4 regions of the Aureimonas sp. AU40 genome follow, and region 3 is predicted to be linked to each of the others. Evidence: predicted binding sites of a transcription regulator. Region 3 holds the regulator's gene; each other region holds the start of a gene.
What was found. Region 3 encodes PhoB, which activates phosphate uptake and scavenging genes when phosphate is short. Its sites were predicted from a motif close to TGTCATNNANCTGTCAT; they were not measured.
Positions count from the first base shown of each region.

Region 1: a site for PhoB is predicted at 4,718-4,734, ahead of AUL32_RS16355 (UDP-2,3-diacylglucosamine diphosphatase). Genes of this name have one in related genera too.
Region 2: a site for PhoB is predicted at 2,417-2,433, ahead of AUL32_RS10155 (alkaline phosphatase). Genes of this name have one in related genera too.
Region 4: a site for PhoB is predicted at 2,898-2,914, ahead of AUL32_RS18520 (inorganic phosphate transporter). Genes of this name have one in related genera too.

Region 1 is NZ_BBWL01000042.1:58,452-64,400, forward strand. Features, by position in the region: gene AUL32_RS16335 (ABC transporter ATP-binding protein) at 1-279, opposite strand, end outside; gene AUL32_RS16340 (ABC transporter permease) at 260-1,444, opposite strand; gene dgcA (N-acetyl-D-Glu racemase DgcA) at 1,569-2,555, shown strand; gene AUL32_RS16350 (MFS transporter) at 2,507-3,760, opposite strand; gene AUL32_RS16355 (UDP-2,3-diacylglucosamine diphosphatase) at 3,834-4,667, opposite strand; gene AUL32_RS16360 (NADP-dependent malic enzyme) at 4,954-5,949, shown strand, end outside.
Region 2 is NZ_BBWL01000030.1:60,646-66,594, reverse strand. Features, by position in the region: gene AUL32_RS10165 (ABC transporter ATP-binding protein) at 1-93, opposite strand, end outside; gene AUL32_RS10160 (hypothetical protein) at 98-553, opposite strand; gene AUL32_RS10155 (alkaline phosphatase) at 628-2,370, opposite strand; gene AUL32_RS10150 (amylosucrase) at 2,748-4,625, shown strand; gene AUL32_RS10145 (methyl-accepting chemotaxis protein) at 4,981-5,949, shown strand, end outside.
Region 3 is NZ_BBWL01000022.1:49,236-55,184, forward strand. Features, by position in the region: gene pstC (phosphate ABC transporter permease subunit PstC) at 1-525, shown strand, start outside; gene pstA (phosphate ABC transporter permease PstA) at 525-1,850, shown strand; gene pstB (phosphate ABC transporter ATP-binding protein PstB) at 1,868-2,677, shown strand; gene phoU (phosphate signaling complex protein PhoU) at 2,748-3,470, shown strand; gene phoB (phosphate regulon transcriptional regulator PhoB) at 3,476-4,207, shown strand; gene AUL32_RS07520 (DUF3297 family protein) at 4,289-4,546, opposite strand; gene AUL32_RS26420 (GcrA family cell cycle regulator) at 4,856-5,599, opposite strand.
Region 4 is NZ_BBWL01000046.1:134,193-140,141, forward strand. Features, by position in the region: gene AUL32_RS18510 (DUF6005 family protein) at 1-423, shown strand, start outside; gene AUL32_RS18515 (sugar phosphate isomerase/epimerase family protein) at 420-1,244, shown strand; gene AUL32_RS18520 (inorganic phosphate transporter) at 1,258-2,865, opposite strand; gene AUL32_RS18525 (ABC transporter permease) at 3,580-5,334, shown strand; gene AUL32_RS18530 (ABC transporter ATP-binding protein) at 5,356-5,949, shown strand, end outside.

The DNA.
Region 1 (5,949 bases), on a different contig from region 3:
CACGGCGAGGCGCTCGGCCTCGCTCGCCTTGTCGTAGTCGGTGCCAAACACCTCGATCTTGCCGCCCTGCTTGGGGTTGAGACCGAGGATCGTGCGCAGCAGCACGGACTTGCCGGTACCCGAGGCGCCAACGAAGCCTAGGATTTCGCCGCGCCGCACGTCGAGCGACAGGCCTTCCAGAATGGTCTTCGAGCCGAAGCGAACCGTCACATCCGTGGCGCGGATGATGATGTCCTTGTCGTCGGCCGAAGCGCGCTTGTCAGTATCCGATGGCGGCATAGAAAATCGCAAAAACGGCATCCATCAGGATGACGAGGAAGATGGACTTCACGACGGATGCCGTGACGTGCTTACCCAGGCTCTCGGCGCTGCCGCCGACCTTCATGCCCTCCATGGAGGCGACCACGCCGATCACGATGGCCATGAACGGTGCCTTGATCAGGCCGGCGAAGACGGTCGCGACATCGACGGCGCCGCGCAGCCGGGTGATGAAGGCATCGGGGGGAATGCCGGAATAGATCCAGGTGACGACGATCGCGCCCAGCAGACCCGCGATGTCGGCGATGAAGGCGAGGAGCGGCAGGACGATCACCAGCGCCACGAGACGCGGAAAGATCAGGACGCCGATCGGGTTAAGGCCGATGACGTGCAGAGCGTCGACCTCCTCGCGCATCTTCATCGAGCCGATCTCGGCGGTGATAGCGCTGCCGGATCGGCCGGCGATCATGATGGCGGTCAGAAGAACGCCGATTTCGCGCAGCTGCAAGATGCCGACGAGATCGACCACGAAGATTTCGGCGCCGAAATTGCGCAGCTGGAAGGCGCCCTGCTGCGCAATGACAGCGCCGATCAGAAAACTCATCAGCGTGATGATCGGAACGGCGCGAACGCCCATGCGGTCCATCTGGTTGACGATCGCGGCGGGGCGGATCTGCGTCTGGCCGGTCATGCGCCGGCCCGCGCCGTAAAGCGCGGCGCCGACGATGTTCAGCCCCATCGCGACTTCGCGGACTATGGCGAACATGTTCTCGCCGATGGCGGCGAAGAAGTCGGTGAGACGGTTGGTGGATTTGGGAGCCGGCGCCTGACGCTTGACGTCGAGCGACTTGCGCACGGCCTCGAACAGCGTCTGGTCCTTCTCGGCGCCCTGGAACTCGACCTTGCCGCCCTTGCCGTCCATTTCGCGGGCCAGCCGCTCAATCAGGAAGGCGCCGGACGTGTCCATGCGACCGATGCCGCCACAGTCCAGCGTCACCGTGCCGCCAAGGTCGGCGCGGCTCGTTTCCTCGATCTTGTCCTCGATCGTGCCGATCGTGCGCGCCAGCCAGTCGCCCCCCAGTTTGAGGACGATCCCGCCTTTGCCCTTTTCGGCCTCGATCGACGGAGGAGAGGATTCGTTGCCTCTCGGTCCGCTTCGCTCGTCAGGCTTTGGTTTGTCTAGCATGCCGGGTGTTTCAGTCCGTGATGGAGCGGGAATGGCCCAGCCAGGCTCTTCCACTTCGCGTGTTGACACCTAGCCTTCGCGCCAGACGCCGAATAGAGACGTTAAGATCGGGTAAGGGATTAAAATGACGAGTCGTCTTTCGGTCACAGTGGACGCTTTTTCGCTGGCCAAGCAATTCACGATCGCTCGCGGTGCCAAGACCGAGGCGGTGGTCGTGGCCTGCACCCTTGCCGACGGAACCATGACGGGTCGCGGCGAGTGCGTCCCCTATGCCCGCTATGGCGAAAGCGTGGACAGCGTCGTGGGCGCGATCGAAAGCGTGCGCGGGGCGATCGACGCGGGGCTCGACCGCGCGTCCCTCCAGGCGCTGCTGCCGCCGGGCGCGGCGCGCAATGCGCTCGATTGCGCCTTTTGGGACCTGGAAGCCAAGCGAAAGGGCGCGCGCGCGGCCGATCTCGCCGGCATCGGCGCCCTGCAACCGGTGGAAACCGCCTACACGATCTCGCTCGGCTCGCCCGAGGAAATGGCCGCCGCCACGCGCGCCGTTGCGCATCGCGCGGTGCTCAAGGTGAAGGTCGGGCGCGGAGACGAGGACCCGGCGCGGATGCAAGCGGTGCGCGCGGCGGCTCCGCAAGCGCGGCTCATCATCGACGCCAACGAAGGTTGGACGCCGAACAATCTGAAAGCCAACCTCCTGGCGGCCGCCGGCATCGGCGCCTTCGTTGTGGAACAGCCGCTGCCGGCGAATGAGGACGCCATCCTGGCGCACACTCCGCATCCCGTTCCGATCTGCGCCGACGAATCCGTTCATGGCAGTGCCGACCTGCACGAGCTGGTGGGGCGCTACGACTACGTGAACCTCAAGCTCGACAAGACCGGCGGGCTGACGGAAGGACTGGTGTTCCTCGCGGAGGCGCGCCGGCTCGGGTTCGGGGTGATGGTGGGCTGCATGGTCGGCACCTCGCTCGGCATGGCGCCGGCCCTGCTGCTGGCTAAGGGCGCCGAGCTGGTCGATCTCGACGGACCGCTTCTGCTGCGCGAGGACCGGCCGAACGGGCTGCGCTACGAAGGCTCGCTCGTCTGGCCTCCGGAGCCTGCGCTCTGGGGCTGAGGCGCGACGAGGAGAAGGCCGAGCGCCATCAGGGCCAGGGCCGTCATCGCGTAGAAGGCGCCGGCCTCGAGGCTCTTGTAGAGAAGACCGCCGCCAAAGGTCGCGCCGGCCATCAGCACCGTCTGCAACGCGAAGCTCAGCCCCTGCGCCGCCCCGAAGCGGTTTTCCGCGACGGACGAGCCGATCAGCGTTTGCAGCGAGACATGCGTCGCGGCGAAGGTCAGCGCGTGCGTGGTCTGCAGAATGGCGAAACCGATGAGCCCGAGATCGGTGGATAGAAGCGACCATCTCGCCGCCGCCGTGACGGCTGCCGCGATCAGGAAGGCGCGCACGCCGAAGCGACGCAAAGGCTTGGCCGCCAGCCGGAACAGGGCCACCTCTGCCGTGACGCCGATCGCCCAGAACACGCCGATCTCGATCGGACTGTAGCCGAGCCGCGCCCATTGCAACGAGGCGAAACCGTTCAGCATTGCGTGGCTCGCCTGGATCAGCGCGATCGCCAGCAGCAGCGGCAGCAGGCGGCGGAGATCGGGAGCCGGCGCAAGGCGGCGGAACCGATCGGCCAGGGACCGCGCGGGAAGCCAAGGCTCCTGCGTCGGCGAAAGCGGCAGCGGCGATGCCTGACGCGGCTGCCCCATTCGCGGCGCGAAAAGCGTGACGAGAGCGGCGGTGAGGAAGGTGAGCGTCAGGACGATCGGAAAGCCGCCATGGCCGATGCGGCCGAGCAGGGCTCCGCCAGCGACATTGGCCGCGATAAAGGCGATCGACCCCCAAAGGCGCGATCGCCCGTAGTCCGACCCGAGCCGGCGCACGCCGGAAAGCGCGATCGCATCGCTCAAGGGAATCGCGGGACACCAGACGGCCGCCAGGATCAGTGTCGCGATCAGGACTTGCGCCATCCCGTCCACGACGAAGAACAGGCAGGAAGCGGCGAGGCTCGCGAAGCCGGCGGCGATCAGGAGATGGGCGCGGTCGCTAGATCGATCGGCCCGGCGCAGCACGGGCGGGCAGACAAGAACGCGAAGCCCGATCTGGATCGCCAGGATCAGGCCGATCTCGTCTCCATCCAGCCCCTGATAGCCGAGCCAGACGGGAAAGAACGGATAGAAGACACCGAGCGAGACGAAATTGCCGGCGAAGACGAAGGACATGCGCCGGTCGAAGGCCCGTCTCGATTCGGGAGAGGCCGGCGGGAGCGAGGGCATGGCGGGCGCTTTCGGGGCTTGGACGTCCCCTCCCTACCAAACCGCTCCCGCGCGGGCAAACGGCCCTGGCAGGCTATTCCGCCGCCTCGGGCAGCCGCTCGCGCCCTTTGAGGAAGCGCAGGCCGACGCGCGGGTCGGTCGCGGGATCGACCTTCTCGACCGCCGTCCAATGGACGAGTTCAAGCGTCCCGTCGTGACGCTCGACGATGGCCGAGCAGCTTTCCACCCAGTCGCCCGTGTTGACATAGAGCATGTCGCCCATGTTTCCGATCTTGGGGTGGTGGATGTGGCCGCAGATCACGCCTTCGCAATCCTGCCGCTTGGCCTCGCCGGACAGGGCCTCCTCGAAGGCGCCGATGAAGTTGACGGCGCGCTTCACGCGGCCCTTGGCCCATGAGGAGAAGGACCAGTATCCGAAGCCGAGGCGACGGCGCGTCCAGTTCAAGACGACATTGATGGCGATCGCCATGTCATAGGCCCAGTCACCGAGATGGGCGATAAGCTTGGCATGGCGCACCACGACGTCGAACTCGTCGCCATGCATCACCAGGAGGCGCTTGCCGTTGGCGGTGACGTGGACGTCGTTCAGACGAACCTCGATGCCGCCGAAATGCGAACCTACGAAATCGCGCAGGAAGTCGTCGTGATTGCCGGGCACATAGATGATCTCGGTGCCCTTGCGCGCCTTGCGCAGGAGCTTTTGCACGACGTCGTTGTGCGACTGGGGCCAGTGCCAGGAGCGCTTCAGACGCCACCCGTCTACGATGTCGCCGACGAGATAGATCTTTTCCGCGTCGTGGCAGCGCAGGAAATCGATCAGAAGATCGGCCTGCGCGGCGCGCGAGCCGAGATGGATGTCGGACAGGAACAAGGTCCGCACATGCCGCGTGTTCGTCCACTGTTCCATGGGTGCCGTCCGTCGCTTCGACCGTATACGGCTTAATCTGCCTTAACCCTGTTGCAGCCGTATGACGCCGCGCGGCGTGCGCCTTGGCGATTGCTCTCCGCGCCGCATCTGTCCTACAGGCATTCCAAAGGACGAACTCTCGGGTCGAGCCCACCCGCCGGCCCGCCTCTCGCTCCGTTTCGGCGGCCCCCGGGTCGATCCGAAGCCCGCGAGCGTCCTGGTTTTGATCGCGTCGCCCGCCAGGTCCTCGCCCCGGCCGGAAGCGCCCTTGAGGATTGGAGAGAGCATGAGCGCCGAAGAAACCAAGCGGCAGGCCGCCGCCGCGGACCTCAACGAACAGGCGCTCTTCTATCACCGCCACCCCAAGCCCGGTAAGCTCGCGATCCAGGCGACCAAGCCCCTCGGCAACCAGCGCGATCTGGCGCTCGCCTATTCCCCTGGCGTCGCCGCGCCTTGCCTTGCCATCGCCGAAGACCCCAATCTCGCCGCCGACTACACCAGCCGCGCCAATCTCGTCGCCGTCGTCAGCAACGGAACGGCGGTTCTGGGACTTGGCAATATCGGCCCCCTCGCCTCCAAGCCGGTGATGGAAGGCAAGGCCGTCCTGTTCAAGAAGTTCGCCGATATCGACGTCTTCGACATCGAGATCGACGCGCAGGAGATCGACCGGATCGTCGATGTCGTGGCGGCGCTGGAGCCGACCTTTGGCGGCATCAACCTGGAAGACATCAAGGCGCCGGAGTGTTTCGAGGTCGAGGAACGGCTGCGGGCCCGCATGGGCATCCCGGTCTTCCATGACGACCAACACGGCACGGCCATCATCGTCTCGGCAGCGGTGCGCAACGCGCTGCTGCTCGGCGACAAGCGCATCGAGGACGTGAAAATCGTCACCTCGGGTGCGGGCGCGGCCGCCATCGCCTGCCTCAACCTCCTCGTCTCGCTCGGCGCGAAGGTCGAGAACATCTTCTGCACCGACAAGGACGGCGTGGTCTACAAGGGCCGCGAAGGGCGTATGGACCGCTGGATGGCGGTCTATGCGCAGGAAACCGAGGCCCGCTCGCTGGCCGACGTGATCGAGGGCGCCGACATCTTCCTCGGCCTTTCCGCCGCCGGCGTGTTGAAGCCCGAACTCCTCAAGAAGATGGCCGATCGCCCGCTGATCATGGCGCTCGCCAATCCGACGCCGGAGATCATGCCGGACCTTGCGCGCGAGGTGCGCCCGGACGCCATCATCTGCACCGGCCGCTCGGACTTCCCGAACCAGGTAAACAACGTCCTCTGC
Region 2 (5,949 bases), on a different contig from region 3:
GCCGGGCTGGAGATCGAGCGCGGGGATGGCGAGGGCGGGCGCGTCCAGCCCGGGAAAGCGGACTTCGAGATCGCGAAGAACGAGCGCGGACATGGGATCACACGGAGGAGAAACGGGCGTCGACGATCCGCACCAAGCTGACGAAGCCGGTTTCGGGGTCGGTCCAGGAGCCCACCTCCAGCCGGCCCGACACCGCGATGGGCCGGTTGGCCTGCTCGAAGGTCTGCCGCTCGCGGAGATAGACGACGACGATATTGGCCGGCCAGTCCGCGTCCGAGGAGCAGAAGGGGCAGATCGACATGGGAATTTCGGTGAGCACGAAGAACTGCGCCTCGGCCTTGAGCGGCGGCGCCATGAAGCCGCGCATCTCGACGCTCTGACCGGCCAGCGACTTCAGCTTGTCGGAGAAGGCGAGGCCGAGCACGCTGATCTTGCCGTAGAGATCGTCGAAGCCGAGCGCTTCGGCGGCGCGGGCCGAGGGCGCGCGAAACGCTGCGAGCGCTCCGAGCAGCGATGCTGTGAAGCGCCGGCGGGAGAGAGCGAGCCCGGTCATGGCGAAGTCCTCCAATGGCAAAGGCCCCGGCGCGGCGCGCCGGGACCCGTCTGCGTCCGAAGGGACGTGAAGTTTTAGTTCTTGGCGGGCGCCAACGCGAAGGCATCGGCGAGAACGCGGTAGATGTCGCTCTCTTCCATGTAGCCTTTGAACTCCTCGGCGCCGGGGCCGGCGGCCTGCAGCACCACGTCGTCCACCGCATGGACGGCGGTGTCGGCCGAGCGCGGCAGGTTGCCTTCGCGGAACACGGCGCCGGGAACGTTCTTGTAGGCCTCGTTCGCCACGTATTCCTTCTTCTCGTTCTGGACGGCGGGCTCGAACGGGCCGTCCACCTTCGGGCGGAAGGTCTCGTAATAGTCCGGGAAGTCGGCGGCGAAGATGGCGAGGCGGCGCGACACGTCCACGCGGTCGGGATAGCCGTCGCCGTCCTTGTCCTCGTAGTTGGGGAAGCCGGCATCGGCATAGACGCCGACCTTCTCGCGCATTTCCGTGCCCGGCTTGTCGTCGTCGATCGTGCCGATGATCGAGATGCCGTGCGTGTGGTCGGCCGTGGTGACGATCAGCGTGTCGGGATGGGTGCGCTGGAACTCGCGCGCCACGCCCACGGCCTTGTCGAACTCGATCGTGTCGATCATCGAGCGCTCGAAGTCCATCGGGTGCGAGGCCTTGTCGATGCACGAGCCCTCGACCATCAGGAAGAAACCCTCGGGGTTCTTCGACAGGCGGTCCAGCGCGATCTCGGTCATCTCGACCAGACCCGGCTGGTTGGGGAATTTCGACACGGTGCCCTTCTTCAGGAAGCCGCGATCCAGCATGAAGTCCATGTTGCCGGTGTGGAACAGGCCGAGCAGCTTTTCCTGGTTCGAGCCCTTGGCCGTCTCCAGCTCGCCCTTGTCGGTCGCCAGCGCGTAGCCCGCGCCCTGGAACATCTGGATGTAGTTCTTGTCGTCCTTGCGCTTGGAGCCGGGCGTCGACTGCGGCAGGAAGTAGGCCGAGCCGCCGCCGAGCAGCACGTCCGGCTTCACCTTGAACAGCATGTCGACGATCTCGGGCTTGTCGGCGCGCTTGCGGGTGTGGGACACCACTGCGGCGGGCGTCGCGTCCTCGACCTCGGAAGTGACGACGATGCCGACCGACTTCTTGGTGGTGCGGCGCAGCGCCTCGGCGATGGTCTCGACCTTCGGATCGTCGAAGGAGTCCTTCGTGCGGTCGGCATAGACGCCGAGCGCGTTGATCGCCGACTTGTGGCCAGTCATGTAGGCCGACATCGTGTTGGCGCTGTCGGTGGCGATGGAATTGGTCGAGGACGTGCCGACGAAAGCCATGTGGTCGAGATCGTCCATGGCGAGGCGGCCGTTCGCCTTGCCCTCGGTCATGCCCTTGGACATGATGCGCGCGCCGGTGCGGTTGGCCACCGTCATGCCGTCGCCGAGCAGGAAGATGATGTTCTTGGCCTTGGCCGTGGCGGGCGTGCCGTAGACCTCCCAGGTCACCGCCTTGGTCTCGTCGCCGGCCTTGGCCTCGACCTTGTAGCTGCCCGGCGCCAGGATATGGCCGCCATGGATGCGGATGGCGGAGGCCTCGACGCCGTCTTCCTTCTCGATGAACTCGACGGGCTGACCGAGCACTTCGGCGGCGGGCTTGCCGTTGATGGTGACGGCGACGTCGCCTTCCTTCACAACGCCCTTGAACTCGACCTTCATGTCGAAGGGCGAGCCCGCCAGGATGGTCGCACGGTCGAGAGGCATGACCGTCGCCGCATGGGCGGTGGCGGTGAGCGCGCTGGTGACGACGAGCAAGCTGAGAAGGTGGCGCATCGATTGTCTCCACTGGGATCTGTCGGTTGCGGCATAGGTTTTCTTCATAACATCCGCGTGACAGCCCAGTTGAAAAATTCGAAACGGGCTCCAGTGGTGTTATGTTATAACATAAGAGACGAGATGAGGGGGTATCGCGGTTGGGTGAATGCTTCGCGCGTGAAGAACACGTCTGGCCCGGGGCAAGTCGTCGGAGCATCAGCTCCGCCCTCATACTTGCCGACGACTGATCCCTCGTGTCCGCGTTTCCCCATCTGCATGGCTGGCGAGCGGTTGGGCGTCGCGCGGATGGCGCGCCCTCCGCCGGGCGGCTGCTTCCCGGCCGCGCGGCCGCATGATATCGCGCCTGTCGGTTCAACCCATAGGCGAGATCAGACGTGTCCGACGTGCCGAGCTTTTCCGACGCCCTCGCTCATGTGCTGGCCCATCCCCAAGCCGCAGGCTGGGACGCGGCGTTCCGGCGCCGGTTCGACACGTATTTCCCCGCGCTGTTCGCCGAGTTCTCGGCGGTCTATGCCGGGCATCCCGCGTTCCTGCGCGAGCTCGCCGAGGCGGTGAACTGCGCCGCCTCGTCCTATGCCGAGCGCTCGGGTGAGCTGAAGGCGCTGGACGCCGCGCGCGAGGCCGAGCCGAACTGGTTCACGGACGAGCGGATGCTGGGCGGCGTCTGCTATGTCGATCGCTATGCCGGAACGCTGAAGGGCGTCGAGGACCAGCTTTCCTATTTCGAGGAACTGGGTCTCACCACTCTCCATCTCATGCCTCTGTTCCGGGCGCCGGAAGAGAATTCCGACGGCGGCTATGCCGTCTCTTCCTATCGCGAGGTGAACCCGAAGCTCGGCACCATGGCCGATCTCGAGCATCTGGCCGGCACCCTGCGCCGGCGCGGCATTTCGCTCACCGTCGACTTCGTCTTCAACCATACATCGAACGAGCATGAATGGGCGCGCCGGGCGCTGGCCGGCGAAAAGACCTACGAGGACTATTACCTCGTCTTTCCCGACCGGACGCTGCCCGACCAGTACGAGCGCACGACGCGGGAAATCTTTCCCGACGACCATCCCGGCTCCTTCGTGCAGCTGCCGGACGGGCGCTGGATCTGGGCGACCTTCTACCATTTCCAATGGGACCTGAACTACGCCAACCCCGCCGTTTTCCGCGCCATGGCGGGCGAGATGCTGTATCTCGCCAATCGCGGCGTCGAGATCCTGCGCATGGACGCGGTCGCCTTCATCTGGAAGCGGCTCGGCACGCCTTGCGAGAGCCTGCCCGAGGCACACCGTTTGCTGCGCGCCTTCAACGCGCTCTGCCGCATGGGCGCGCCGGCCATGGTGTTCAAGTCCGAGGCGATCGTCCACCCGGACGAGGTCGTCTCCTATATCGACCGCGCCGAATGCCCGATGTCCTACAATCCGCTGGTTATGGCGCTGGGCTGGGAAGCGCTGGCGACGCGGGACGCGCGCCTGCTGCAGCAGGCCTTCGACCGGCGCCAGTCGTTGCCGCCGGGCTGCGCCTTCGTCAACTATGTCCGCAGCCACGACGATATCGGCTGGACCTTCGCTGACGAGGAAGCGGCCGAACTCGGCATCCACGGCGGCGACCACCGGCGCTTCCTGAACGGATTCTTCGTCGGGCGCTTTCCCGGCTCCTTTGCGCAAGGCGAGCCCTTTCAGGAAAATCCGCGCACGGGCGATTGCCGCATCACCGGCACCACGGCCTCGCTCGCGGGCCTGGGGCGCGATCCCGACGCGGGCATCCGCCGCGTCCTGCTGCTTCATTCCGTCGCGCTGGCCGCCGCCGGCATTCCGCTTCTTTATCTCGGCGACGAGGTCGGCCAACTCAACGACCTCACCTATCTCGACCGCCCGGCCGAAGCGGTGGACAGCCGCTGGGTTCACCGGCCCTTCCGCCCGGACGCGCTCTACGAGCAACGGCACGACGAGGGCACCGTGGCCGGCCGGCTCTATGCCGGGCTGCGTCATCTGATCGCCCTGCGCAAGGCGACGCCGGCCTTCGGCGGCACGGCGCTGCGCGGCTTCTGGACCGGCAATCGGCATGTCTTGGGCTTCCACCGGCCCGAGCGGGGCGGGGTTCTCGTCTTCGCCAACCTGTCGGACGAGGCGCAGGTGCTTTCGCCCGAACGCTTCGGCGCGCTGCCGTTCTCCATGCGCGATCTCGTGGGCGGGAAGCAGGTAATTCTTGGCGACGGTCTCACGCTTCCGCCGCTCGGCTTCGTGTGGCTCGCACCGGCTTGAGGGGCGCGAGACGGCCGGCGCGGTCCGTGACCAGTAGATCGTTCTGCAATCTAAGGTTTCGATAAAAGATTTCTAGGTTCTGCTGATGGCCTTCTCATCGCCGCGACTAATTGGGACGCGATTGTCCTAATGCCTTTCACTCGTATTCATTCGCCTACTCTGCGAAGCGTGTGGCAATAATGCGTTGATAGTGAGATGTTCTTCTCTTGGTCGTTTCGATGTTGATTCTCGATGATGATTGCAGAGCCGAAATCGAATCTTGAAAATTGGGTGATGAGCCCAGTCGCCATTGTTGGATTCTCCAAGATTTAACTTCCCGCTGGCATGATCCTCTAATGTTTGGAGGAAACGTTTCATGCGCATGTGGCATTCCATCAAGCTGAGGTTGGCCCTGGCTTTCGTCCTTCTAACTTTATTGGGCGCGGCCGGCAGCGTTCTTGGCTTGAGACAGTCCAGCCATACGTTCGCGGCGCTGGACGAGCTTGCCAAGCGCCCCTTCCTTCAGGTCGAAGCCGTCGGCCAGGTGCGCCTGGCGCTCGCCGACGCGCGGCGCATCCTGTTTCGCGCCATGGTGGTTTCGCCCGAGGAGCGCGCGACGATCCAGACCGAGTATGGCGGCATCTGGTCGGACGCCGATCGTTGGATGAAGAGCTTCGAGGCGACGGTCGGCCCCGAGGGGCAGGCGGCCGCGCGAGCCCGCGCCGCCTCGCTGACGGCGCTGCGCGTCAAGATGGACGATGTCCTGCGTTGGATCGGCGAGGGGCGCGGCGATGCGGAGATCCTCGACGCGATCCGCAAGGACGAGGGGCCCGCTGCCGATCAGGTGAGCGCCGATCTCGCCGCCCTCAGCGATGCCGCCAAGGCCAATGTGCAGGGCTTCGTCGCCAAGGCGGACGCCGACTACGGCTCGGCCTGGACCGTCTCCGTCGCGCTGATCGCCACCTCGCTGCTCATGGGCACCGTGCTCGGCTTCCTGATCCTGCGCAGCTTCTCGACCGGCTTCGCCGAGCTGCGCGCCAACATGCTGCGCGTCGGCACGGGCGATATTTCCCATCGCATCGTCCACAATCGCCGGGACGAGATCGGCGAGCTTCTCACCACGCTTTGCCAGATGCGTTTGAAGCTGAACGAGATCGTCGCGGCCGTCGGCCTGCGCGCCCATGGGCTGACGCACACGGCGGGCTCGACCGCCTCCCTGTCGCAGCAGCTGGCCTCCGGCTCGGCCGAGCAGGCGGCGGCCTCCGAAGAGGCGAGCTCCGCCATGGAGGAAATGGCCGGCAATGTGCGGCACAATTCCGACAACGCAAACCAGACCGAGAAGGTG
Region 3 (5,949 bases):
TTCCTTCGCGACATCTCGGCCAGCATCAACGGCCTGCTCACCGGCAATTATGTCGGCTTCATCCAGGCGCAGTCGATCCTGACGGCGGGTCTGGTGATGGGCATCATGCTCATCCCCTTCGTGTCCTCCTTGTCGGACGACATCATCACCGCCGTGCCGCGCTCTCTGCGCGACGGCTCGATGGGGCTCGGCGCCACGCCGTCCGAGACGGTGAAGAAGGTGGTGCTGCCCGCAGCCCTGCCGGGCATCGTGTCGGCGCTGCTGCTGACGGCCTCGCGCGCCATCGGCGAGACCATGATCGTGGTTCTGGCCGCCGGCATCGCGGCGAACATCACGCTCAACCCGTTCGAGGCGATGACCACGGTCACGGTCAAGATCGTCTCGCAGCTCACCGGCGATCTCGACTTCACCTCGCCGCAGAGTCTGGTGGCCTTCGCGCTCGGCATCACGCTCTTCGTGCTGACGCTGATCCTCAACATCATCGCCCTTGCCATCGTGCGCAAGTATCGGGAGCAGTACGACTGATGAGCGACACGACGATTTCCCAAGGGTCGGCCATCCCGACCTCGGCCCGTCCGGCCCGTCGCGACATCGGCCTGCGCCGCCGCTACGCTTCCGAGCGCCGCTTCCGCCTCTACGGCCTTTCGGCCATCGGCGTCGGCCTGATCTTCCTCGCCATCCTGCTCTGGACGGTGATCGGGCAGGGCTACACCGCCTTCTTCCAGACCGAGATCCGCCTGCCGATCACTTTCTCCAAGAGCGTGATCGATCCGAACGACCGGGCCAAGACCGATCCGGCGGTGCTGCGCACGGCGAACTATCCTCGCCTGGTGCAGGACGCGCTGGTGAAGGAACTCGGCATCGACCCGAACAACCGCGCCGCCATCACCGCCGCTTCGCAGCTCCTGTCGCAGGGCGTGCGCGCGCAGCTCGCCAACATGGTGATGGACGATCTCTCGATCATCGGCACCACGCAGGAGATCTGGATCTACGCCAACTCCACCGTGGACTCGGCGGTGAAGGGCCAGTTCGACCTGTCGATCCCCGAAGCGCGCCGTCCTATCAAGGACCAGCAGCTGGAATGGATCCGCCAGCTGGAAAGCCGTGGCGAGCTGACCCAGCGCTTCAACACCGGCCTCTTCACTTTCGGCGCCTCCTCGCGCGCCGAGACGGCCGGCGTCGGCGTGGCGCTGATCGGCTCGCTCTACATGATGGCGATCGTTCTCGCCCTTGCGCTGCCGATCGGCGTCGCCGCCTCGATCTATCTCGAGGAGTTCGCGCCCAAGAACCGCTTCACCGACCTGATCGAGGTGAACATCAACAATCTGGCGGCCGTGCCCTCGATCGTCTACGGCCTTCTCGGCCTCGCGGTCTTCGTCAACTGGTTCGGCCTGCCGCGCTCGGCCTCGCTGGTCGGCGGCCTCGTGCTGACGCTGATGACGCTGCCGACCATCATCATCGCAACGCGCGCCGCGCTGAAAGCCGTGCCGCCCTCGATCCGCGCCGCCGCGCTCGGCCTCGGCGCCTCCAAGATGCAGATGGTGTTCCATCACGTTCTGCCGCTGGCGATGCCGGGCATTCTCACCGGCACGATCATCGGCCTTGCCCACGCGCTCGGCGAAACCGCGCCGCTGCTCCTGATCGGCATGGTCGCCTTCGTCGCCAACTACCCCGCGACGCCGATGGACCCCGCCACCGCTCTGCCCGTGCAAATCTACATGTGGGCCAACGAGGCCGAGCGCGCCTTCGTGGAGCGCACGTCGGGCGCGATCATCGTGCTTCTCCTTTTCCTGGCGGTCATGAACATCACCGCCATTCTGCTTCGTCGTCGCTTCGAGCGTCGCTGGTAGGAAAGAACGGATTTCTTATGATGGACAATCTTCATTTGACCGCCGCCCCGAAGACCAACGCGCCCGTCCTCGCCACCAAGATGAAGGGCGAGAACGTCTCGGTCTTCTACGGCGCGAAGCAGGCCCTGTTCGAGGTCAATCTCGACGTCTACGAGCGGCAGGTGACGGCGCTGATCGGCCCTTCGGGCTGCGGCAAGTCGACCTTCCTGCGTTCGCTCAACCGCATGAACGACACGGTCGAGGGTGCCAAGGTCAAGGGCCTCATCACGCTCGACGGGGAGGACATCTACAACCCGCAGATCGACGTGGTGGAACTGCGCGCCCGGGTCGGCATGGTGTTCCAGAAGCCCAACCCGTTCCCGAAGTCGATCTTCGAGAACGTCGCCTACGGCCCGAAGATCCACGGTCTCGCCAAGTCGAAGACGGACCTGGAAGAGGTCGTCGTGACCTCGCTGCGCAAGGCCGGCCTCTTCGAGGAGGTAAAGGACCGCCTCCACGACGCCGGCACGGGCCTGTCCGGCGGCCAGCAGCAGCGCCTGTGCATCGCCCGCGCCATCGCCGTTTCGCCCGAGGTGATCCTGATGGACGAGCCTTGCTCGGCCCTCGATCCGATCGCGACCGCCACGGTCGAGGAACTGATCGACGAGCTGAAGCAGAACTTCACCATCGTCATCGTCACCCACTCGATGCAGCAGGCGGCCCGCGTCTCGCAGCGCACGGCGATGTTCCACCTCGGCAAGATCGTCGAGGTCGGTTCCACGGAAAAGATGTTCCAGAACCCCGACGACAAGCGCACGCAGGACTACATCACCGGCCGCTTCGGCTGACCTCGCTCCCGGCTCCCGCAGCCTTATCGGGCCGGGAGTCGTTCTCCGCGAAACAGGGAGAGTTCGTTTCATGGAACATCACATCGTCTCGTCCTACGACGACGAACTGAAATTCATCCTTCGTCGCATTTCCGAAATGGGCGGCCAGGCCGAGCGCATGGTCGAGCAGGCGGTCTCCGCCCTGATCCGCTCCGATTGGGGTCTGGCGCAGTCCGTCGTTGCCGACGACATCCTTCTCGACACGCTGCAGCGCGAAGTGGACGAGCGCGCGGTTCTCACGATCGGCAAGCGCCAGCCGATGGCACACGACCTGCGCGAGATCGTCGGCGCCATCCGCATCTCCAACGATCTCGAGCGCATCGGCGATCTCGGCAAGAACATCGCCAAGCGCGTGATCGCGGTGACCGACCACAAGCAGCCGGTGCAGCTGGTGCGCGGCATCGAGCACATGTCGGAACTGGCGCTGGGCCAGCTGAAGAACGTGCTCGACGTCTATGCCACGCGCGACGACGTGCGGGCGCTGGAGATCCGCGCGCAGGACGCCGAGATCGACGCGCTCTACACGTCGCTCTTCCGCGAGCTCCTGACCTACATGATGGAAGATCCGCGCAACATCACGGCTTGCACGCATCTTCTCTTCTCGGCCAAGAACATCGAGCGCATCGGCGACCACGCGACCAACATCGCCGAGACGGTCTACTACATCAAGACCGGCAAACAGATGGAGGTCGAGCGGCCCAAGAGCGACTCGACGCCCTCGATCGCCTCGCCCTCGACCGGCCTGAACGGGTAAGTCGCATGGGCGCCCGGATCACCGTCGTCGAAGACGAGGAGGCGCTGGGCGTCCTCCTTCGCTACAATCTTGAGGCCGAGGGTTACGACGTCGACGTGATCGCGCGTGGCGACGAGGCCGACCTGCGGCTGAAGGAGGGCGTGCCCGACCTTCTTCTGCTCGACTGGATGCTGCCCGGCCTGTCCGGCGTCGAGCTTTGCCGGCGCCTGCGCACGCGGCCCGAGACCGAGCGCCTGCCGATCATCATGCTGACGGCGCGCGGCGAGGAAAGCGAGCGGGTGCGCGGCCTTTCGGTCGGGGCGGACGACTATGTCGTGAAGCCCTTCTCGACTCCCGAGCTCATGGCCCGCGTGCGCGCCATGCTGCGCCGGGTGAAGCCCGAGCGCATCTCCAGCCAGCTCGTGGCGGGCGATCTCGACCTCGACCGCGAGACGCATCGCGTGCGCCGCGCCGGCCGCGAGGTCAAGCTCGGACCCACCGAGTTCCGCCTCCTGGAATTCCTCATGCAGTCGCCCGGCCGCGTCTTCTCGCGCGAGCAGCTCTTGGACGGCGTCTGGGGCCGCGACATCTATGTCGACGAGCGCACGGTGGACGTCCATGTCGGACGTCTGCGCAAGGCCATCAATCGGGGCCGCCAGCGCGACCCGATCCGCACCGTGCGCGGGGCGGGCTATTCGCTGGACGAGAACTTCACCGCCGCCGCGCGGCCCGTGCAGCAGCGGGCCGAAGCGAGCTGAAGCGACGCCTTATGATGAAACGGAAACGCCGCGAGAGCCAAAGGGCTGCTCGCGGCGTTTTCGTTTGGCGGAGGCGGGCGATCAGCCCTCGGCGCTGTCGTCCTTCAGATAGGGCTCGACCGTGCCCTTCAGCTTCATCAGCAGCGGCTTGCCCTGGCGGTCCTTGGCCTTGCCGGCGGCGACGCGCACCCAGCCTTCGCTGACGCAATATTCCTCGACATTGGTCTTCTCGTTGCCGTTGAAGCGGATGCCGATGCCGCGCGCCAGCAGCGCCTCGTCATGGAACGGGCTGTCGGGGTCGATCGCCAGACGGTCGGGAAGGGCGGGGGTATCGGTCATGTCATGGCCTTTTCGAAAGGGGCGTCGCGCGCCGGCCGGGCCGGCGCCTGGATCAGAAAGCGTCTTCCGCTCGCATGGCTTGCCTCATAACGCAGGACAGGCGCGAGCGGGAGACGCTTTCTAGAAGGAGGGCGGGGAGAGAGGCCGCAGGGGCGAGGCAGGCGCAAAGAAAAGCCCGGCGCGAAGGCCGGGCTCGAAACCGCGATGGATTAAAAGCGCCTGAAGCATTCCGGCTTGCCGGAACGCTGCAAGGTCCACGATTTCGTCTCATGTCTCGGAAAAGCATTTCCGCCTTGCCGGGGCGTGCCCTTAGCGAACGCGGCGGCGCTCCGACATCGGCTGGAAGGCGATGCGCGCGTGGTGCTTGCAATAGGGCGAAGAGTCCTGGGAATGGTTTCCGCAGAAGCGGAAGTCCGGGCTCAGCGGGTCGCCCAGCGGCCATTTGCAGGTGCGGTCGGAAAGCTGCACCAGCGTCAGGTTGCGCGACATGGGCACGACCTCGCCGCCTTCGGAATGACCGAATGGCTGGGCCTCCTCGAAGGCGCCGGCGTCCGGGTCCATCTTCAGGGCCGTGGCGCCCACCGAATGGATCATCGGCTGGCGGAGCGGCATGGGCGCGCGCGGCGGGGCGGAAGTGGGCATGGAGGGCGTCAGGATGCGCGGCGCTGCGCTCGGCGTCTGCATGGGGGCCGAGGCGGGCGTCACTACAGGGGCCGCGACGGGCGCGGGCGCGAACTCGCGGCGCGGGGCGGGCGGCTCCACCGCCGCGATCGACGGCGCGGCCACCGGCTCCGGCACGGGCGCGGCGGCGACCGGCACGGGCTGGGGCGCGGGCTCGAAGGCGGGCGCGACGCGCACCGGCGCCACGGGGGCGGCCTCGGCCGGGCTTTCGTCCGCGCCGCCCTTGGGGCGGTTGTCCAGCTTCAGCCGGTGAACCTTGCCGATCACGGCGTTGCGCGTCACGCCGCCGAGCTCCGCCGCGATCTGGCTGGCGCTTCGACCTTCGCCCCAAAGGCGGGTGAGCAGCTCGATGCGCTCCTCGGTCCAACTCATGAACAGACTCCTCGTACTCTGTCGCTGCGGGAGGGCGGCCGGTGCCGTCATCCATAGCCCCTGTCGATCCCTTGCGGATCGACGGGACTTCCCACACGAAATCTGGTGTCTGAGAGGGTTCTAGAACGCGAGTGCGAAGGGCGGCAAGAGTGGGCGCCGCCGGGCGAATCGTTTCGCCCCCTTTTCAACAGCTTATGGGTGCGGAGCGACGTTTACGGAAGCATAGAGGCTCGCAAAAGGCGAAACTTCGGCTTTCGTTGACAATTCGCGCCCCGGCCATGGTATAGGCAGCGCGTTGCGCGCGGGCTTATTGTGCCTGCCGCTCCGGCCGCCTTCGCGCCGCCGTTCCC
Region 4 (5,949 bases), on a different contig from region 3:
GACGCCTTCTTCCAGGCCTGCCTTCACCTGGCGTCCAACCCACTGATCGACGCGGTGCGGGCCATCGTCTCGGCCCATGCCGAGGGACGGGACGGTCTGGAACTTTCCGGCCTCGGCGAGGCGCTGCGCGAACTCCCCGTCATCACCATTCGCAAATGGGCCTACGAGCACGGCTTCGCCTTCTTCTGGCGGGCGCTGAAATGGCCTCATGCCGAGTTCGAAAAGGTCTGCGACGAGATCGAGACGCTCGTGAACGGGCTGACGGCCCTTCACTATCAGGCTCTGAAAGTCGCCAGGACCGGCGACGCGGCGCTCGCCGCCGCGCTGGTGGATCGGCTCGATGGTCTCGACGCGGTGGAAACGGCGATCAACCAACGGCTGGGGGAAGCCTATGCGGCCTGGCGCGAGGGTGTCGTCTCATGAAGGTCTCGCTCTGCACGATCACCTTCCGCCATCATCTCGTCTCGATCAGCGACATCGCGGGTTTCGCGCGCCGCGCGGGCTTCGACGGGATCGAGCTTTGGGGCGCCCATGCCCGGAATCTGGGGCCGGGGGAGCATGCGGCCTGGCTGTCGGCGCAGGGCCTCGCCGTTCCCATGCTCAGCGATTATCTGCCTCTCGACGCCGAGGAGGACTGTTTCCGCCGCCGCATCCGCGAACTCGGCGAACTCGCCCAACTCTGGGGCGCCCCTCGGGTGCGCACCTTCGCGGGAAATCGGGGGAGCGCGGCAACAGGGGCCGAGGAGCGGCGCTTCCTGACCCGGCGCCTGCGCGAGGCGGCGGCGCGGTTCGGAGACCACGGGCTTCGCCTTCTCGTGGAGACCCATCCCGGCACGCTGGCCGACGGTCTCAGCTCGCTCCTCCAGCTTCTGGACGAGGCCGCCGACCCGGCACTGCGCGTCAACTTCGACACGCTGCATGTCTGGGAAGGCGGCACCGACCCGCTGACCGCCCACGATCAGCTGGCCGGGCATATCGACTATTACCACCTCAAGAACGTCCGCCGCCGGGCCGATCTCGCTGTCTTCGAGCCCGCCAATGTCTATGCGGCGGCGGGGCGGCGGGAGGGCATGACGCCGCTCTTCGAGGGAATCGTCGATTATCCCCAGTTCCTTCGGGCGCTGCCAAGGCATGCCGAGGCCTCGCTCGAATGGTTCGGCGGGAATTGCCACGCCGTTCTCTCGGCCGACCTCGCCGCGATCCGGCACTTGCCGGACGCATCGCGCCTGCGGGCCACGGGCTGAGGCGGCGCGGCCTTCAGAAGAGGTGGAACAGAACGAAGTAGAGGCTGCCGGCCAGAAGGATCGAGACCGGAAGCGTCAGGACCCAGGCGGCCGCGAGATTGCGCAAGGTCGCGACCTGCAGGCCAGATCGGTTGGCGACCATCGTGCCGGCGACGCCGGACGAGAGAACGTGCGTGGTGGAGACGGGCAGGCCGAAACCGTCGGCCGCGCCGATCATCGCCATGGCGACGAGCTCGGCCGAGGCGCCCTGGCCATAGGTCAGGTGCGACTTGCCGATCTTCTCGCCGACGGTCACGACGATGCGCTTCCAGCCGATCATGGTACCGAGGCCGAGCGCGAAGGCGACGGCCACCTTGACCCAGGTCGGAATGAAGCGGGTCGCGGCGTCGAGCGAGGCCTTGTAGGTCGAAAGGGTCTGGGCTTCCGCCTGGGCGATGCCGAGCGACGTTCCCTTGGACAGGCGCTTCACCGCCTCGGCGGCGAGATACATCGAGTTGCGAAGGTTCTTGGTGGCCGAGGCCGGCACGGCGGAGAGCGAACCGTAGCCGGCGACTTCCGCGTCGATGCCGCGCATGAGGCCGATCAGGGCCGGCACCGTTTCCGGCGAGAGCGTCTTGTCGGCGATATAGCGCGTTACGATCTCGGCCGGGGCCGCGGGCACCGCGGCCTGTCCGGCATGGGTTTCCAGCACTGCCGTTGCGGCCGTCGAGGCGACGTGGAAATCGGCGACATAGCGAGCGGGCACGGCGGTGTTGAGGGCATAGGCCGTCGGCACGGTTCCGATCAGGATCAGCATGATGAGGCCCATGCCTTTCTGGCCGTCGTTCGATCCGTGCAGGAAGCTGACGCCCGTGCAGGTGAAGATCAGGAGGCCGCGAATCCAGGCCGGCGGCGGGGTCGCGCCCTTGGGCTCCTGATAGAGCGCCTCGTTGCGAACCAGGATCTTCATGGCGAAGAACAAGAGGGCGGCGAGGCCGAACCCAAAGATCGGCGACAGAAGCAGGGAATAGCCGATCTTCGTCGCCTCGCCCCACTCTACGCCGGCGGTGCCGCTCTGTCCGTTCATCAAAGCGTTGGCGAGGCCGACGCCGATGATGGAGCCGATGAGCGTGTGGGAGCTCGACGACGGCAGCCCATACCACCAGGTCGCGAGGTTCCAGAGGATCGCGGCCAGAAGCAGCGCGAACACCATGGCGAAACCCGCCCCGGAGCCGACCTTGAGAATGAGCTCCACCGGCAGAAGCGAGACGATGGAGAAGGCGACGGCACCGCTCGACAGGAGAACGCCGAGGAAATTGAAGAAGCCCGACCAGACGACGGCGACGTTCGCCGGCAGGGAATGGGTGTAGATGACGGTCGCAACCGCATTCGCGGTGTCGTGAAACCCGTTCACGAACTCGAATCCGAGCGCGATGAGAAGGGCGAGGAACAGAAGCGCGAAGGGCAGATAGGTCGTGGTCTGCACGCCGGCCGCCGCGGCGTCGGAATAGATGCTGTAGCCGACATAGAGGATGGCGGCGAGAATGGCCGCCGCGAACCCCAGCTTCCCCGAGCTTCCGAGCCCTCGATCGAGATCCGGCCGACGCGCCTCGAGGCTGAGGTTCGGATTCAAGGTGCTCATCGCGGCGTCCCCCTACACAATTTGGTGAGGCTACGCCGCTTCCATGACGTTTACGCAACGCTAACCAAGCGGGAGCGGCTCCGCTCCTTTGGACACTGGCATTGATACCGCGTGCGGAACGCCGCGTGATGCTGGTGCGAACTTTCTATACTCGATCCATGCGGGGCAAGGTCGGGCCTGCCCCGATGGATTTGAAAGGCTTGACGAGCGTATCGGAAGCGTCAGCGGTGGCCGGCCTACGAAGGCCATACGAAGAGAGGGCCATAAGCAGGCCTGAAGGGAATGCGTCGCTTTCCCGGCATACGCTTGCGGGCTTCGGAGATAAGCCCTCGACCTTGGTCATGCCGGAAGAGGGATATGCTTCGCACCCAGTCGCAGATTCGCAAATGCACGGTGCTCCTGATGGGCAGTCAACTTTCGAAGATGGGCGCAGCTAGGTCGGCCCAACCCAGCGTAGCTCGTGGAGGCGGCGCGACCACACCGAAGCATCGGCCCTCTATACTTTCGTATAGCGCAGATGACCCAATGCCAGTTCGCCCAGGGCAGCGCCCGGTGCTATCGCAGGGCTGCGAACGCCGCCGGCCTTTCGGCGGCGGTTCTCCAAACCATCAGACTTCTCCGGCGAACACTCTCTCGACGCGGCAAACCCGAGGCCCACGGCCTCGGGCCTGATCGCGCCTGTTCGCCGCGCGGAGGCAAACCGGAGGTGGGCTCATGTCATTCCTTTTCGCCTATGCCCGAGGCGGCGGCCCCACGAGGGCGATCGCATCGCTCGGCAGGACCAGCCTCTGGGCGGACGGGATCGCCTTCCTCCTGATGGCGGGCATCGCCGTGATGGTCGTGCATGGGGCGAACGAGGCGCGCCAGCCGCTCGAGGCCTTGCAGCAGACGCCGATCGTACTCGATCCCGCGCGCTTGCCGGACTACGCCCTGCGCACGACGCTTCGCATGTTCGCCGCGCTCGCCGCCTCGCTCCTCTTCACCTTCACGGTCGCGACGCTCGCCGCCAAGAGCCGCAAGGCGGCGCTCATCGTCGTGCCCGCGCTCGATATTCTTCAGTCCGTGCCGGTGCTGGGCTTTCTAACCTTCACCGTCACCTTCTTCATGGGCCTGTTTCCCGGCCGGCAGCTCGGGGCCGAATGCGCTTCGATCTTTGCGATCTTCACCGGCCAGGCCTGGAACATAGCGTTCAGCTTCTACCAGTCGCTGCGCACCGTGCCGGACGATCTGGACGAGGTCTCGCGGCAGTTCGGCTTCTCGGCCTGGCGCAGGTTCGTCCGCCTAGATCTGCCCTTCGCCATGCCGAGCCTCGTCTGGAACATGATGATGTCGATGTCGGGCGGCTGGTTCTTCGTGGTCGCCTCGGAGGCGATCACGGTGGGCGACAAGACCGTGACCCTGCCCGGCATCGGCTCCTGGCTCGCCCTCGCCATCGAGGAGAAGAACTTCGGGGCGGTGGCGCTCGCCGTGGCCGCCATGGCGGTGGTGATCTTGCTCTACGACCAGCTTCTCTTCCGGCCGATCGTCGCCTGGGCCGACAAGTTTCGCTTCGAGCAGACCGCCTCTGCGAGCCGGCCCAAGTCCTGGGCCTACGATCTCGTGCGCCGGACGCGTCTCCTGAAGACGCTCGCCGCCGCCCTGGCCTGGCCCTTCCGCCTCGCCGAGACCGCTCGCCTGCCCGCCCTGCCCAGGGTGCCAATGCCGGCGATGGGCCGGACCTATGCGAAAGCCGTCGATCTCGCGTGGCTGGGGCTCGTCGTCCTCGGCTGCGCCTGGGGCCTGCGGCAGCTTGCGACCTTCATCGCCGAAAGCTTGACCTTCGCCGATGTCCGGGAGGCCTTCACCCTTGGCCTTGCGACCCTGGCGCGCGTCGCCGCGACGACCGCGATCGCCAGCGTCATCTGGGTGCCGATCGGGGTCTGGGTGGGGCTGCGGGCGCAGTGGGCCGAGCGCGTGCAGCCGGTCGCCCAGTTCCTCGCCGCCTTTCCCGCCAACGTCCTGTTTCCCTTCGCGGTCGTGGCCATCTCCGGCCTGCATCTCGACCCCAATATCTGGCTGTCCGTGCTCATGATGCTCGGCACCCAGTGGTACATCCTCTTCAACGTCATCGCCGGGGCGAGCGCGATCCCGACCGACATGAAGGAAGCCAGTTCCATCTTCGGCTTTCGAGGGTGGCAATGGTGGCGCCAGCTCGCGCTGCCCGCGATCTTTCCCTATTTCGTCACCGGCGCGCTCACCGCCTCCGGCGGCTCCTGGAACGCCAGCATCGTGGCGGAGACGGTCTCCTGGGGCGACACCAAGCTCGAGGCGGCGGGGCTCGGCTCCTATATCGCCAACGCGACGGCGGCCGGAGACTTCCCCCGCGTCGCGCTCGGTATCGCCATGATGAGCCTCTTCGTCATCCTCTTCAATCGCACCGTGTGGCGGCCGATGTACGGCTATGCCGAGCGGCACCTGCGTCTCAACTGACCGGAAAGCGGGAGCGCGACCATGAACGCAATCCAGACTCATCCCCTCGTCGATGTCCGGGGCGTGCGCCATGCCTATGGCAAGGCGAGCGGCGCCGAGAAGCTGGTGCTCGACGACGTGAACCTCACGCTGTTCGACAACGAGATCGTCGCGCTTCTCGGCCGCTCGGGCTCGGGCAAGTCCACCCTACTTCGCTCCATCGCTGGGCTCATCAAGCCGATGGTGGGCAGCGTGTCCTTTCCCGCCGCGCAGGCGAGAGGCGAGGAGACGAGCGTCAGCATGGTGTTCCAGAGCTTCGCGCTCTTTCCCTGGCTGACGGTCCTGCAGAATGTCGAGGCGGGGCTGGAGGCCAAGCGCGTGCCGCGCGAGGAGCGGCGCAAGCGGGCCCTCGCGGCCATCGACCTGATCGGCCTCGACGGGTTCGAAAGCGCCTATCCCAAGGAGCTCTCGGGCGGCATGCGCCAGCGCGTCGGCCTTGCCCGGGCGCTCGTGGTGGACCCTTCGATCCTCCTGATGGACGAGCCCTTCTCGGCGCTCGACGTGCTGACCGCCGAAACGCTGCGCACCGACCTTCTCGATCTCTGGAGCGAGGGCCGCATGCCGATCAAGTCCGTC